2 regions of the Undibacterium sp. RuTC16W genome follow, and region 2 is predicted to be linked to the other one. Evidence: predicted binding sites of a transcription regulator. Region 2 holds the regulator's gene; the other holds the start of a gene.
What was found. Region 2 encodes HrcA, which represses chaperone genes, less so after heat shock. Its sites were predicted from a motif close to TTAGCACTCNNNNNNNNNGAGTGCTAA; they were not measured.

Region 1 (8,492 bases), on a different contig from region 2:
CTGTATATCGGCGCGTCAGCTTAACGGGACATTTTGTCTCCGAATGGTTTTTTTATCTGGATAACCGGCCATTAAAAGGTGTGGCAGGATTTTATGTTCTTATGCCATTTAAGATTGAAGGGACGGATCAGGTTGTTTTGGTTGGCAGAGGCTGGCAAGCACGTAACGCGCATGACCGGGCGACTATGCCGCCGCTAATTACTCCTTCAGGAGTCGTGCAGCTAGAGGGACAATTACATGAAAATTTTGGTCATGTAATGCAGTTAGGGCAAGCTGAAATCATTAAGCCTGGTGCGGTTTTACAAAATATAAGTCCAGTAGAATTAGCACAAAAAACAGGATGGAAAATACATCCTCTGATTGTGGAGCAAAGCTCGGATTTAGCGGATGGATTAAAGCGCGATTGGCCGCTGTTGTCAGATGGATCTGATAAACACCGGGCCTATGCGTTTCAATGGTACGCCTTGTCATTGATGGCATTTATATTTTTTGTGGTTACAGGATATCGTCGTGGAAAAACCGAATAGTAAACATGCAGGTCGCTGGAAACTTTTATTGGTCTTAGCCGTTTGTGCTGCACCGATGCTTCTCTCTTACCTGTTTTATTTTGTCATTAAACCCGAGGGCAGAACTAATTATGGTGCCATTCTGGACCCCAGATCTTATCCTATGCCTAAACTTGACGCGCATTTGCTAGGTGGTGAATCAAAAGAGCTCGATGCGTATAAAGGGAAATGGATTCTGCTGCAAGCCGATAGCGGTGAGTGCGCTGACGCATGTAAGAAAAAAATGTATGGCATGCGGCAGTTACGCCTGATTCAAGGGAAGGAAATGGATCGCATAGAGCGTGTTTGGCTAATTACTGACAATAAGCCTGTGGATACCGTTTTGATTCGCGAATACGACGGCACACGCATGTTGACCGTGAGTCAGGATAAGCTCAAATCCTGGTTGCCAGCGGATGCGAATACCGTCATCAGCGATCATATCTACATGATTGATCCGCTAGGTAATTTGATGATGCGTTTCCCCAAAGATGCCGATCCGAATAAGATGAAGAAGGATATCGGTAAATTACTGAAGGCGTCGGCAATAGGCTAAATATGTGGATGCAAATTGCAATTACCGCCTTGATTCTTGCGACGATTCCGTTGAGCATTGTCTGGCTGTCAAAAGACCAAAGTAAATATCACAAACTGATTTCGGTCAGTATGTTTTTGACTTTTGACTTGATCATGTTTGGCGCATTTACTCGCCTGACGGATTCAGGTTTAGGCTGCCCGGACTGGCCTGGCTGCTATGGCGAGGCTAATCCATTTCAAGCCCACCATGCAATTAGTGCCGCACAGGCATTGATGCCGACTGGTCCGGTGACGTTGTCAAAAGCATGGATAGAGATGATCCATCGTTATCTCGCGGCAAGTGTGGGTATCTTGATTCTTGCGCAAATGGTTTATGCCTGGTGGCGACGCAAGGATTTATTGACCTCACCCTGGTTGCCAACATCGATATTTCTTCTTGTCTGCGTGCAGGGCGCATTTGGCGCCTGGACGGTGACTTTGAAGTTGCAGCCCGTGATTGTAACGACGCATCTTTTATTGGGAATGGCATTGCTTGCCATTCAAGCCTGGTCACTGGCTAGTCAGAATCAAATACAAGCTACCGCCACACCAGAGAGATCAAAGCCTGATTTACTCATTACTTTTGCAACCGTAGCACTCATATTACTCACAATACAAATCGCTCTCGGTGGCTGGGTTAGTACTAACTACGCTGCTTTAGCCTGCCAAGACTATCCCTTGTGTCATGGCGTCATTATTCCGGAAATGGATTTTGAGCATGGTTTCAGCTTATGGCGTCAGTTAGGTCAGAAAGCCGACGGATCATTTTTACCGTTTTCTGCACTGGTTGCTATCCATTGGGTGCACCGTAGTTTTGCCTGGCTGGTGATTATTGCGATCCTTATTACCGCCTGTCTGGCGCGTAAAAAAACTAATGTGGCATCGCTGGGCCGATACTTACTGATGGTTATCGGAGTTCAGTTTTTGACTGGCGTTTCGACTGTATTTTTCTCGTGGCCCTTGTTTCTCGCCGTGTTACATAACGGTGGTGCGGCCTTACTTGTCCTGTTACTGAGCATGTTAAACTACCGCCTTAGACACGTGGCCAGTGTATCGGCAACAACGCAGTAATAAAAAGTAGCACGCGTCCTCCTCCCCTAGATTTTCTATGACATCACTTAGTATTCCATCCAGTCGAATGGCTCAATATTGGGCTTTGACGAAGCCTCGTGTCACACAATTGGCGGTATTTTGTGCGGTGATAGGTATGTTTCTCGCTACGCCAGATTTGCCGGATTGGCGCATCGTCGTTGCAGCAACGATTGGTATCTGGTTATTGGCGGGAGCGGCATTCGCCGTGAATTGCCTGGTTGAGCGTGAAATTGATGCACGTATGGCCAGGACGGCAAGGCGAGCTTCGGCTCAGGGTGAAATCAATCCTTCGCAGATTTTGATTTTTTCCGGCGTCATTGGTGCACTGGGAATGTGGATTCTGTACACCATGGTGAATCCACTCACGATGTGGCTGACCTTTATAACCTTTGTCGGATATGCGGTTATTTATACGATTATTCTGAAGCCGGCGACCCCACAAAATATCGTGATCGGTGGCTTGTCCGGAGCGATGCCCCCGGCGCTTGGCTGGGCAGCGATTGCAAACGACGTTCCCATGCAAGCCTGGCTCCTGGTGTTGATCATTTTCATCTGGACGCCACCGCATTTCTGGGCTCTGGCGATGTATCGCCGTGATGATTATGCTAAATCCGGCTTGCCAATGCTGCCAATCACGCATGGACTAGAATTCACCCGTTTTCACATTTGGCTGTACACAATCGCTTTGTTTGCAACCACCATGCTGCCTTACGCCGTGCACATGAGCGGATTGATTTATCTGGTCAGTGCGGTCATTCTCGGTGTGATTTTCCTTTGGTATGCATGGCGGATTTATCGTCATTATGATGACGTGCTGGCCCGCAAGACCTTTGCTTTCTCTATTATTTATTTATCCTTGCTGTTTGCTGCCTTGCTGGTCGATCACTACATTACATTATGACTCCATTCATTCGCTTTGCCAGCGTGCTGCTGATGCTATTCATGGTGGCATGTAGCAAGCCTGCCCCACAGTTCACAAACACGGATCTGACTGGCCTGGACTACGCCAAAGACTTTTCCCTGACTGATCACAACGGCAAAGTGCGCACTCTGGCCGATTTTAAAGGGAAGGCTGTCGTCATCTTTTTTGGCTACACGCAATGCCCGGATGTATGCCCCACAACCATGGCAGAAATGGCGACTGTAATGAAGCAATTGGGAACCTTATCCGATAAGGTGCAGGTCCTGTTTGTAACAGTTGACCCAGAGCGTGACACGCAGGCTTTATTAGCCGCATATGTGCCTAATTTTGATCTTAGATTTTTAGGAATGTCCGGTGATGCGGCCGCCACAGCTAAGGTCGCGAAGGATTTTAAAGTGTATTACCAAAAAGTGCCGGGAAAGACGCCAAGTTCCTACACGATGGATCACACAGCAGGTAGTTATGTATTTGACCCTGAGGGACGGATACGCTTGTTTTTGCGTCATGGACAGGGGGCGGAGCCGATAGTCCACGATCTGAAATTACTTCTGCAATAAAAAAAGCACTCCTAGGAGTGCTTTTTATTTGGGCTGATTCCAGGTCATGCAAAACTAGCCAAAGCGCCTTTCATCTTCTTCAATGCAGCACTTTCGATCTGGCGGATACGTTCCGCAGAAACGCCATACTCATCGGCTAATTCATGTAATGTTGAGCCAGAACCATCATCGTTCTTTAACCAGCGTGATTCTACGATGTGACGCGAACGCGCATCGAGTTTAGACAAGGCGCTTTCCAAGCCTTCGCTTTGCAAACGGTCACGCTGACGAGCTTCCAAAACACGGGTTGGCTCTTCGCTTTCTGTTTTCAGATACGCGATAGGCGCAAATTTATCGTCGTCATCGTCAGTTGGCGCATCCAGCGCAATATCCCTGCCGGATAAGCGCATTTCCATTTCGATGACTTCTTCGCGTTTGACATCCAGAGTTTTAGCCAATGCATCAACCTGTTTAGGTGACATTGAATCTAAACCTTCTTTATGGCTACGAAGATTAAAGAATAATTTACGTTGTGCTTTGGTCGTCGCCACTTTGACCAAACGCCAGTTTTTCAAAATGTACTCATGCATTTCGGCTTTGATCCAGTGCATCGCATAGGACACAAGACGCACACCCTGATCAGGATCGAAGCGTTTCACGGCTTTCATCAGACCAATATTGCCTTCTTGAATCAAATCAGCATGTGGCAAGCCATAACCGAGGTAACCGCGGGCGATGGATACAACCAGGCGCAAGTGCGACATAACCAGTTGTTGCGCGGCGTTCAAATCATTATTTTGGGTAAGTTTTTTCGCCAGATCGATCTCTTGCTCGTGCGTGAGCATGGGCAAGCGGTTCACCGCTGAAATATAGGCATCAATATTACCAAGACTGCCAGTAAAGCCTAAAGCGAGCGCTGTGCTATCCGAAGATGGCATCACAGATGTCGATGATTGATTCATTCTTCCTCCCTATTTGCTGCCGATTTAGCCACAGTTTTGGGCTAAACCACCAATTTCAAGTTCTAATATTAGCACTCTCTTGAGTTGAGTGCTAATACTCGAAATTTATATACTTAATATAGAAAAACTATATTAAAAAATATTAGTTAATTTGAAACTGCTATTACTGGTTAGAGGGGTATTTAAGAAAAAAGTTTCGGATTATTTGAGAGTAAGCACGTATTGGCAAAACAACCCCCAATTTCTCTTAGATTGACAATTAATCAGCTTAGCCGCGACAGTTGTCTTCTCACTGAGAGAAATGCACCGCATAGCCCTAGCACAACGCTGGTTGCAAGCAATACTATGCTGGCGACTAGTCCCAGCGGTACCAAGTGGAACTCCGATGCATATAACTTAGTAAATTCTGCAATGGCTTGATTGAGCGGGCGCAAAGACAAGGCAATTAAACCCAAAGCGATGCCACCGGCAAGAAACCCCAATAAAGCACCGGTGTAGTAATAAGGCCGGTGGATGAAGCTATTGGTTGCGCCTAATAAGCGGGCAATCGCAATTTCCGCCTGATGGGAAATCACCTGCAAACGCGTGGCATTAAAAATCACCACGACCACGACCACACTCAGTGTAACTGCCAGAAAGAGTAAAGATAGCTGCAATACTTGCACCAGAGCTGCCAGCCGTTTTACCCAAGCAGAATCCACTTGCACCACATCGACGCCAGGTAAGCTTTTAAGCTGTTGCGTCAAAAATTCAAGTCGATGTGAGTCAGAATTTGACAAGGATAAAATATAAGCGTCGGGCAGCGGGTTGCCACCCAAAGTAGATAGCACTTCTGCCAGACTTGATGTTTCTTCTAAGGCGGCGAGCGCTTTGTCTTTAGTTACAAAATTAAGCTTTGCGCTGATATTTGCGTCTTTTAACAGTTTTTTAATTGTGATCGATAGAGCGGTTGCATCTGATCTTGCGGTTTCTGGCGTAAGAAATACGCTAATCTCGGGTTCAATGGAGAGCTGCGCAGAAACCGGGCGAATATTTTCAATCAGCGTCAATCCTGCAATCGGCAATGCGAGCGCAATTGCGACCACCAAGACATTGAATAAAAAATTGCCCGGACCAGAGCGTAAGTGCGACAAGGCACTTTTAAGGGCAAACAAATGCTGACGGAACCAGATGGACATCGATTTTTCCTCTTCTTCCCTGGACTATGCCGCGATGGGCGATTGCCATGTGTCTGACAATTCACCCTTGTTCAAATAAATGACGCGGCTTGCCTGATCCAGAAACTGTTCATCATGGCTGGAGATGATGCAGGTCACGCCTGCACTTTGAAATGCTTTCAGAGCGCTGATGACTTTATTTGCATTATCGCGATCGAGAAATGCTGTGGGCTCGTCAGCCAAAATAATTTGCGGGCGATTGACAATAGCACGGGCGATCGCAACACGTTGCTGTTCTCCGCCAGAAAGTGCGAGTGGAAATGCATCAGCCTTATCTGCCAGATTGACTTTGTCGAGTGCAGCGTACGCTCTGGTTTCGGCTTCTGCGGCAGATGCACCTGCGACAATCAGTGGCAGCATGACATTTGCCAGCACGCTTCTGTCGAGAAGTAAGCCTTTGTCTTGCAATATCAAACCAAGCTTGCGTCGTAAATAAGGTAGGCTACCTGATTGGAGCTTGCTGATATCCTGTCCGTTCACACTGACTACACCAGCGCTGGCGCGTTCTATGCCAGCGATCATCTTGAGTAAGGTCGATTTGCCCGCACCCGATGGTCCCGCAAGAAAAATCAGTTCTCCATCATTGATCTTCAGCGACACGTTGCGCAGCGCATAGGCGCCGTGCGCATATTGCTTGGAGACTTGCTGGAACTCTATCATCGGCGTGATCCTTTTTAACTCAACAAGGCGTCTACAAATTCCTGGGCATTGAATGGTTGCAAGTCTTCTATCTGCTCACCGATACCAATGAAATAAACCGGAACAGGGCGCGTCTTAGCAATCGCTGCAAGCACGCCCCCTTTAGCGGTACCGTCCAGTTTCGTGATTACCAGACCAGTTAAGCCCAGTGCATCATCAAATGCCTTCACTTGCGCCAGTGCATTTTGTCCTGTGTTGCCGTCGATGATTAACAGCACCTCCTGCGGTGCGCCATCCATGCCTTTCGCAATCACACGTTTAATTTTTTTTAATTCTTCCATCAGATGCAACTGGGTCGGTAAACGGCCTGCGGTGTCTACCATCACTACATCGGTGCCGCGGGCTTTGGCAGAGGCGACTGCATCAAAAGCGACTGCAGCTGGATCGCCAGATTCTTGTGAGATCACCGTGACATTGTTCCGCTCGCCCCAAATTGTCAGTTGCTCCCGTGCAGCCGCCCGGAAGGTGTCGCCAGCGGCCAGTAGTACGGATTGCTGATGGCTTTGCAGATGTTTCGCTAGCTTGCCTATGGTTGTTGTTTTGCCAGCACCGTTCACACCTGCAATCATCATCACCAGAGGTTGGTAGCGCCCAAGCTCCAGAGGTTTTTGTAATGGCGTTAATAGATCCAGTAACAAGACTTTGAGTGCCGCCTTCACTTGTTCTGCTTCGGTCAGCTTCTGTTCTTTAACTTTTTTCTTCAAGCCATCCAGTAGGAATTGGGTCGCCTCGACGCCTGTATCCGCTGTCAATAAGGCGGCTTCCAGCTCATCGTAAAGGTCGTCATCAATTCTGGCGCCAACGAATAAGGTCGTCAGATTCGACGAGGTTTTCGATAGTCCAGCTTTCAGGCGGCTTAACCAGGATTGCTTTGGCGTTACCCCATGGGCATCACTCGCCGTGGCGGTTGTAACGGGGGCAGGTTCTGCAGGAGTGACAACCAGCTCCGCTGCCTGGGGTGCGACAACCGGCGGGAGGACGGTTTCTTCTTTGGGTTTTTTCTTGAAAAAGCTAAACATCGAGGATAGTGGGGACTCTGAATATGCGACAGATTGGAATGCCGTCATTCTAACAGACGGAAGTTTGTTGGGGCAGCAGTACAGACTGCGTCATAATCGGGGAGTATCCGTTAGACCACTGCTGTGGCAATTGCATATCTGGCGAGTTGCCTTGCAGTCAGCCTCATCGTCATGTCTAACCGGCCAGCTTGCCAGATATACACCTGCTGCTGTTCTAAGGGAAAATCCGGGATAATGCGACCTTATTTACATACCTAGAATCCTTCTACGTATGCCACCAACAAAGTAGAGTTCAGTAAGCAATGAAAGCCCAGGCAAAGAAACCCACCAAGCCGCCAGTAGCGCACAAGCGCGTACCTCATCAGGTCCGCATTATCGGCGGTGTATGGAAGCGTAGTGTGCTCAGTGTCATTGACGCAGAGGGATTACGTCCTACTCCTGATCGCGTCAGGGAGACGGTTTTTAACTGGCTTGGCCACTTGATTGATGGCAGATGGCCGGCGCTTACTTGTCTCGATCTGTTTGCCGGAACAGGTGCGCTGGGTTTTGAGGCGGCTAGTCGCGGTGCTGCCAGTGTCACGATGGTGGAATACCACACACCGGCCTTCAGGCAACTCGATCAGGTCAGGCAAAAGCTGAATGCCAGTCAGGTTAATTTGCAGAGAGGGGATGCGCTGACCATCGTTCAGAGCATGGTGGCGCGCCAACAACAGTACGATCTGATTTTTCTGGATCCACCGTTTGATCAGGCTTACCTGCCAAAAATTTTGCCTTATTGTGCAAAACTCTTAAGCGCACAAGGCTTGCTGTATGTCGAAGCAGAGCATGTATTATCGACAGATAGCAATGCGCAAGAGCTTCCTGAATGGTTGGCAGATTGGAAAGTGATTCGCGCCGATCAGGCTGGTAGTGTGTATTTTCACA
Region 2 (8,492 bases):
CATTCGCAATGGTAAGGGTCGCCGCGCATTAAAAATGCCTTTGGCAAGCCATGAAAACTCATGACAAGTTTTTCGGGACGTCCGTTATTTTGCCAGTGGTTCATGATCGACAAACGCAGAGCGCGGATATACGCATCATGGTCATGGTAACTGCGCACCAGGCGTAGTTCTGGCATGTTGCGGGTACGCTGATAATGGCTGAAGACGGCATCGGCGTTAGAACCTGTTGTGGTCGCTGAGTATTGCGGATAGGCAGGCAAAATCAAAATCCGTTCGCAGCCTTCTTCCTTCAGTTTTTGCAGCACCGTCGGAATATTGGGCGAGCCATAGCGCATGGCATATGCAACCTGTACTTCATGTCCGCGCTCACCCAGATAGCCTTTGAGCAAGATAGCTTGTTTTTCAGTATGAACTTTCAACGGAGAGCCGTCCTTGCTCCAGATCGTGGCATATTTTTTCGCTGACTGACTTGAACGAAATGGCAGGATGATCAGGTTTAAGATACACCACCAGATCAGGCGGGGTACTTCGACTACCCGCGAATCCCATAAAAATTCTTTCAGGTAGCGCCGGACCGCCGAGGTTGTCGGCGCATCGGGTGTGCCGAGGTTGATCAGGACGACGCCGGTTTTGGTGGCTTTGCCGTGCGTATAGTCAGGTTCTTTCAGAAAGCGCATAGGTAGTTTAGTGGCCTTGTTAGTGTTATCGATTAATGTGTTATTTGCATTGCTCGCAGTTGAACTGAGCTGGTCATTGTCTGAGGATACGCTGGTTCAGGATGCCAGCAATTCTCTGGCATGTTTGCGCGTGGTGGCAGTGATTTCAATACCGCCCAACATACGGGCAATTTCTTCTACTCGTTGCTTGGAGTCGAGCCTGTCAATTTGCGATTGAGTCTTGCCATTGCTGCTGTCTTTGCTCACCTGAAAATGCTGATTTGCCTGACTCGCCACTTGCGGTAAATGTGTTACGCACAGCACCTGACGGTCTTGTCCCAAACGTTTAAGCAGGCGTCCTACGACTTCGGCAACGCCGCCTCCGATGCCGCTATCAACTTCGTCAAAGATCAGCGTCGGGGTCGCCGTCGCACACGAGGTAATCACCGAAATCGCTAGCGAGATGCGGGCGAGTTCACCCCCTGATGCCACTTTGGCGAGAGAGCGTGGTTGCACCCCGGCGTGACCTGCCACCTGAAATTCGACCTGCTCCAGCCCGTGACTAGCGGCTTCGCAAGGATGCAGGGCAATCGCAAAACTACCGCCACTCATACTCAGATCCTGCATGGCGGTGGTGACTGCCGCAGCTAATTCTTTCGCTACTTTATGACGCGCTTTGGATAGTTTTTGTGCGACCTGTTCATAAGCGGCATAGGCATTTTTCTCTTGTGTTTTGAGCGCATCGATATCGGAGGCATCGGCTAACTGCTGTAATTGCTCAGAGAGAATCGCCAGCTCCAGATGCAGCGATTCTGGTGCAACATGGAAGCGTCGCGCCGTGGCGTGCATGATTTCCAGGCGCGCTTCAACGGTACGTAAGCGAGCCGGATCCAGCTCAATACGGTTCAGGTAGTCATTCAATGTGTAGCTGGTTTCCTGCAAATTTATGCGGGCAGAATCGAGCGCATCGACCACTGGTTGCAGCGCTACATCGTATTCCACCAGTTTTGATAAACGCTGATGCAGAGAAGAGAGTTGCGACAGCATCGGATGATCGGCTTCTGAAATCAGATCGGCAGCTTCCTGCGCACCTTCAAGCAAGCTGGCGGCATGCGCCAGACGGCTATGCTCGTGAGTGATGCTCTCCCATTCACCGGCTTGAATTTGTAATTTGTCGAGTTCTTTCACCTGCCATTCCAGGCGTTCGCGCTCCAGCATTACATTTTTTGAATCGCGCTCAAACTCTTCTCTTTGCTTGACCAGATTGCGCCAGACTTTGAATAATTTGCCGGCTTCTTGTGCCTGAGTTTGCAAACCACCCTGCATATCGAGCAGTGCCCGTTGTGCTTCTGATTTTAATAAAGACTGATGGGCATGCTGACCGTGGATATCAACCAACAATTCACCAAGTTCACGCAACTGACCTGCTGTTGCCGGGATGCCGTTGATGTAGGCTTTTGAGCGGCCGGCATTATCAATCACACGACGCAACATCAGTTCATGGTCGTCATTAGCAAAATCGTTTTCGTTTAGCCAGGCGGTCGTGTTTTCATCGACGGAGAATTCTGCGCAGATGTCGGCGCGTGCCGCACCCTCGCGTACCATGCTGGCATCACCGCGCCCTCCGAGGCTCAGACTCAGGGCATCAATCAGAATGGATTTACCTGCGCCGGTCTCGCCAGTAAAGACGGTGAAGCCCGCAGAAAATTCAAGTTCTATCGCATCGACGATAACAAAATCACGGATAGCAAGCGTGCGCAACATAAGTGGTTACAGGGATAAGAAATTGAGGGAAACTGGAATCGTCACACGGGAAAAGGTGTGTCATCATGCTCGCCGCACCTGTCATTCAGGTGCGGCGAGACATCATTCTATTTTAACGTAAAGCCCCTTCGACGGAGGGGTATTCATTCCAGTGCAGTTTTTCACGCAGCGTGTCATAGTAGTTCCAGCCACGGGGGTGTAAGAACGTGATCGTATGGGCGGAGCGCTGTATCATAATTTTGTCCTGATACATCAGGCTGGCGAACGATTGCATATCAAAATTCACGCTGATATCGCGTCCTGCGACGATCTCAATCACGATTTCACTGGAGTCAGGTAAGACGATAGGGCGGTTAGACAGGGCATGTGGCGCGATCGGCACCATCACGATGCCGCTCAGGCTAGGATGTAGCAAAGGACCACCAGCGGACAGCGCATATGCCGTGGATCCGGTTGGCGTAGAGACAATCAGGCCATCCGAGCGCTGGTTGTACATGAAGTGACGATCAACGTCGACCCGCAATTCCACCATGCCTGAACCGGCACCTCTCGACACCACAATGTCATTGAATGCTGTGCCGCTAAAAATCTGATTACCCTCGCGTACCACGATTCCTTGTAACAGGCTGCGCCGCTCGGATTCATATTTGCCCTCCAGCATTTCTGTAATCACGGGAAACATCCGGTCCATGGGAATATCGGTAATAAAGCCGAGCCGCCCCTGGTTAATACCGATCAGCGGCACATTGTAAGGAGCCAGTTGTCGTGCAATACCTAGCATGGTGCCATCGCCGCCGAGCACGATGGCAGCATTGGCAAATTTGCCGATTTCCGCGACATTCATAACGGTATAAGTATCTAGCAGAATGTTCTGCGCAGTCTCTTCTTCAAAGACAACGGTATGCCCGGCCTCGTTCAGAAAGTCGGCAAGCTCAGCCAACGATTCGGTTATACCTGCGGCATTATATTTGCCAACGAGTGCAATGGTTTTAGCCGAAGAAGTCATAAAGGTCAGATTTGTTAGCTAGGGTACGAGGCATACGATGAAACATACGGTCAAACAGATGATGAGGCATGCGAGATGACTCAGATTAGACCATAATTGCATCTGATTTGGATATTCCAAATGCGGTGACGTAGCAGGAAATACGGAAAAAGTGAGCAAAGATGCAGATCCAGGCAGTTCTATTTGATTTAGATGACACCTTGTGGCCGGTCGCCCCTGTTATTCAATACGCCGAAGCGACCCTGTATCAGTGGATGATGTTCAATACACCAGAGGTTGCCAGGCACTACTCAATTGAGCGGATGCGTACTTATCGTGAAAAGCTGGTCAAAACCAATCCACGTTTTCAATACGATCTCTGGTCGCTGCGCCATGCATTGCTGTCGACCTTGTTTAAAGAATATAAAGTTGATGTGAGCAAGGCGGATGAGGCAATGGCGGTCTTCGCCGATGCCAGAAATAAGGTCAGTCTGTACGACGACGTGCTGCCGGGTTTGCAGGCGCTGGGTTCGAGGGTGAGCCTGGGCTCTGTATCGAACGGATTTGCCGACCTGAATGAAATCGGACTGGCAGCACATTTTAAAGTTTCTCTCGCGGCACATCGCTTCGGCTGCGCCAAACCAGATCCGCGTATTTTTACCGCAGCCTGCCATGCACTCGATCTCAAGCCAGAGCAGGTCATGTATGTCGGCGACGATCTATTGTTAGACGTGGAAGGCGCCCAAAAAGTGGGTATGTATGGCGTCTGGATGAACCGTCATCAACTAGAACAAGATAAGCCACACCATGCGCATATCAGACCAGATGCCGTGGTCAGCAGTTTGCATGATGTGCTTGCGCTGGTTGAATGAGCTGCATCAAAAAAGTTAGATAACCTGCTGGTTCACTCGTTTTGATAGAACCTCCACACTTTCTTTGTGTTTGCTGTAACGATCTGCCAAAGAAAATGAGTAACTAGCTCAGACACGACGCCCATCCTGATCAATCACTTTTTCTCCATCCTCTTTTATAAATTCGCCACGCTGCGGTGCGGACAAAATATCTAGAACCAGTTCGGATGGACGGCACAGTCTGGCACCGGCAGGGGTGACGACGATGGGGCGATTGATCAATATCGGATGGCTGATCATGAAGTCGATCAGCTCATCATCAGACCACTTGCTGTCATCGAGCTGCAGCTCTTCATAAAGAGTCTCTTTTTTGCGCAATAGCTCACGTGGCGTCAGATTCATGCCGTTAATGAGCTCTGATAGTTTTTCCCGGCTAGGTGGATGTTGCAGATATTCAATGACGACAGGTTCTTCGCCGGTATTGCGAATCAGAGCTAAGGTGTTGCGTGATGTCCCGCACTTTGGATTGTGATAAATCGTGGTAGTCATAGTCGTCGAAAGTTCTTTGTGAATTTAAATAATTGGCTGCTATTGAATTCGTATGGCATCTTGAGTGGTGGATGGATACAGCCAGCCAAACAATAAGGTGGCCGCCGCTGCACCTGCTATTTGCGCAAGCATAAATCCGCTGATATCGACAGGGCGAATCCCAGCAAATGTATTGCTGGCAGCGCGTGCCAGCGTCACGGCAGGATTGGCAAAAGATGTGGATGAGGTGAACCAATAGGCTGCTGTGATGTAGGCAGCAACAGCAAATGGTGTGAGATCGGGGCGATTGCGTGAACAGCCAATAATGACGCCGATCAGGCCAAAGGTTGCGATAAATTCACTCCACCATTGTGCGGCGCCGGTACGAACATGCTCAGATGCGAAAAATGCCGGATCGTCAAACATGCCATGCGCAGCTGCAACGCCAGCAAATGCACCGATTATCTGCGCCGCAATATACGGCGCTACGTAGGACCAGGGCAGGTTTTTCTGCCAGGCTTCCGATAAGCTCACAACAGGATTGAAGTGCGCGCCGGATATGCCGCCAAACATCAGGATCAGCGCGACCAGTCCTGCGCCAGTCGCGATGGCATTGGCCAGTAAAGCCAGTGCCATATTGCCACCGGCGAGCCTCTCCGCCATGATGCCAGAGCCGACTACGATTGCGAGCAGGAATGCGGTCCCGAGTCCTTCTGCAACCAGTCGCCTGGATAAATTCGGTAAATTCATGCTGATGCTTTCGTTTCCGCATCAGTGGCGGCTGTGCAAGCTGAGGTGCTTGAGCAAGGATTGCCGCCACAGCAGTTTTCGGTCAAAAAACCTAATAAAGCATTCATCGTGGTGAAATTCGCTACATAGATCATGAAGCGGCCATCCTGAGTAACGCTGATCATATTGGCATGAGTCAGCTCTTTTAAGTGAAAAGAGAGTGATGACGGTGCGATCCCTAGATTTTCGCTAATCTTGCTCGCAATCAAGCCATCAGGACCGCTTTGTACCAGCAGACGAAAAATAGCGAGTCTGGAGTCTTGTGCGATCGCGGCAAGTGCGGCAACGGCTTGTTTGGTTTCCATGATGTTCCTTTTAATTCAATAATTCTATATTGATTGAAATATCAAAGTAAACGGATTTTTACTTTTTTTATTTGCAGTTCTTTTTCTGCCATTCATTTTTCACCATAGATTTTTATGCCATTCATCTCACACTGACATAGAATATCTTTATGCAACTTGATATCCGCGCACAAACATTATTGAAAGCCCTGGTCGAACGCTACATTGCTGATGGTCAGCCGGTAGGTTCCCGGGCTTTGTCTAAAATTTCCGGTCTGGAGTTATCGCCTGCGACCATCCGCAATGTAATGGCGGATCTCGAAGAGATGGGTTTCGTGGCGAGTCCGCACACCTCGGCAGGACGTATTCCTACACCGCGGGGTTATCGTGTTTTTGTCGACAAGTTGCTGACGGTCCAAGAAATTGACGGTACCGCGCTGGAATCACGGATGCAGGCGAATGTATTTGCCAATTCACCGCAAAAAATCATCTCGAATGCCGCCCAGGTTTTGTCATCGCTATCGCAATTTGCCGGAGTCGTGATGACACCGCGACATGAATCTATTTTTCAACAAGTGGAGTTTTTGCGCCTATCTGAGAAAAGGATTTTGCTGGTTGTGGTTGCGCCCAATGGTGAGGTGCATAATCGCTTGCTGCTGACCGATGTTGACTACAATGCCTCGCAACTGATACAGGCAGCAAACTATCTGAATCAAAATTTTGGCGGTCTGAGTTTTGAAGATGCCCGGTTGCGTATCAACAGTGAATTACGTCAGTTGCAAAACGATATGACCCGACTGATGCAGGCGGCTGTTGAGGCCGGTAGCGATGCGATGTCGGATCAGTCTGATGAAGTCGTGATCTCCGGTGAACGCAATTTGCTGAATGTCCAGGATCTGTCGAATAACATGACTTCCTTGCGTAAGCTGTTTGATATGTTCGAACAAAAAACCGGCCTGATGCAGTTACTGGATGTGTCGAGTAAGGCAACTGGCGTGCAGATTTTTATCGGCGGTGAATCACAGTTGGTGCCGATGGATGAAATGAGTATTGTCACTGCGCCCTATGGCGTGAACGGTAAAATTGTAGGTACTCTGGGTGTAATAGGTCCGACACGCATGGCGTATGAGCGTGTCATTCCGATTGTAGATATTACGGCAAAATTACTTTCTAATGCCTTAGGTTCTGTGAACAATTAAATTGTCGTAATGATGGCATCGTGATTGTGATCAGACATTCAGTCAGTGAAGATACGTATGCATAACAAAGACATCTCTATTCTGATCGTTGATGACAACGAAGCGACGCGTGAAGTACTGCGTGTTGTCCTCCGCAGTGAGGCTTATAACGTGGTCGGTGAGGCTGCTGACGGCAGTACCGGCTTAGAATTGGCGATCAAGTTAAAGCCAAAAATCATTTTGCTTGATGTGGTGATGCCTAAAATCAGCGGGCTGGAAATTTTGCCAAAGATTAAAGAGGCCTTGCCAGACGTGAAGGTACTGATGGTCACCGCGAATAAGGATCAGGATACGGTAAGTGAGGCGGTTAAGGCAGGCATCCATGGCTTCATTGTGAAACCGTTTAATGCACAGCGCGTGCTCGATACCGTCGCCAGTGTGGTTGTAAAGTTAGGTAAATAATGGAAGGCTGAGTTTATATAAAAGCCACTGTACTACTTCCGGTGGCTTGACAGTTTGCGGATATTTCTTGCTGAAACCGTCTTGGTCACTCCTCCGACAAATCAGTCTAAATCAAACCAAATTTGGCAAGCGCCCTATGCTTTGCGCACTTTGTGTTCGCAATTTACTTTTGTGCAGTTGCCATACAGCGCCAGAGCGTGCTCTGCAATAGTAAAGCCGCGCTCCTGGGCGACCGCTTGCTGGCGTTTTTCAATTTGTTCATCAAAGAACTCTTCCACCAGACCGCAGTCCAAGCAAACCAGATGGTCATGGTGCGTACCTTCGTTCAGCTCAAAAATGGCCTTGCCAGTTTCAAAATGGTTGCGATGTAGCAAGCCAGCCTGTTCAAACTGAGTCAGAACGCGGTACACCGTTGCCAGTCCGACGTCCATATTTTCATTGAGCAGGATTTTATAGACGTCTTCTGCTGTCAGATGACGAATCGAGCTGTTCTGGAAAATTTCCAGAATTTTCAATCTTGGCAAAGTCGCCTTGAGGCCGCTGGATTTGAGGTCGGTAGTGGAATTCGTCATGTTTTCAGTAAAAAAAGGTCTATCTGCTTTATGATATAGGGTTTAAAGCTTAACTCAAAGTAAATCACCAGCAGATTTGTCGGCGATTTTCTCAAGCTTATATTTTTAACTTACATTGAGCTAAGCAACGGCCTAGCCGTGAACTATTTGCAAACTGTACACTGTTGCACACACATTGAGGTTAACACTATGCGATTGTTGTTCCCTGAAGCATCCAAAGGCATGCCACTACGATTGACGGCAATGGCTTTTGCCTTGAGCTTGTCTGGTTGTGCCTTGTTCAACCCTATGGTTGACGCACCTGCTGCGACAAAACTCACCGCGACAACGGATGCGGCGGCGACTGGAGCGTCCACTGCGGCATCGACCGATGCACAGATTGTTGGCCGCACCGGTGTTTCTAAATTCCTCGGCTATATCTCT

Region 1: rpoH (RNA polymerase sigma factor RpoH) is a predicted target of HrcA. The motif match lies at 4,702-4,728, and genes of this name have one in related genera.

Annotation. Positions count from the first base shown of each region.
Region 1 is NZ_JBMPPE010000007.1:138,968-147,459, reverse strand. It holds gene ACO0K4_RS14665 (SURF1 family protein) at 1-527, shown strand, start outside; gene ACO0K4_RS14660 (SCO family protein) at 511-1,101, shown strand; gene ACO0K4_RS14655 (COX15/CtaA family protein) at 1,104-2,192, shown strand; gene cyoE (heme o synthase) at 2,230-3,114, shown strand; gene ACO0K4_RS14645 (SCO family protein) at 3,147-3,692, shown strand; gene rpoH (RNA polymerase sigma factor RpoH) at 3,737-4,633, opposite strand; gene ACO0K4_RS14635 (cell division protein FtsX) at 4,897-5,811, opposite strand; gene ACO0K4_RS14630 (cell division ATP-binding protein FtsE) at 5,836-6,510, opposite strand; gene ftsY (signal recognition particle-docking protein FtsY) at 6,525-7,568, opposite strand; gene rsmD (16S rRNA (guanine(966)-N(2))-methyltransferase RsmD) at 7,871-8,492, shown strand, end outside.
Region 2 is NZ_JBMPPE010000001.1:17,246-25,737, reverse strand. It holds gene hemH (ferrochelatase) at 1-677, opposite strand, end outside; gene recN (DNA repair protein RecN) at 774-2,420, opposite strand; gene ACO0K4_RS00120 (NAD kinase) at 2,533-3,426, opposite strand; gene ACO0K4_RS00115 (HAD family hydrolase) at 3,588-4,277, shown strand; gene arsC (arsenate reductase (glutaredoxin)) at 4,386-4,805, opposite strand; gene ACO0K4_RS00105 (aquaporin) at 4,845-5,534, opposite strand; gene ACO0K4_RS00100 (ArsR/SmtB family transcription factor) at 5,531-5,878, opposite strand; gene hrcA (heat-inducible transcriptional repressor HrcA) at 6,028-7,056, shown strand; gene ACO0K4_RS00090 (response regulator) at 7,114-7,497, shown strand; gene fur (ferric iron uptake transcriptional regulator) at 7,632-8,069, opposite strand; gene ACO0K4_RS00080 (outer membrane protein assembly factor BamE) at 8,259-8,492, shown strand, end outside.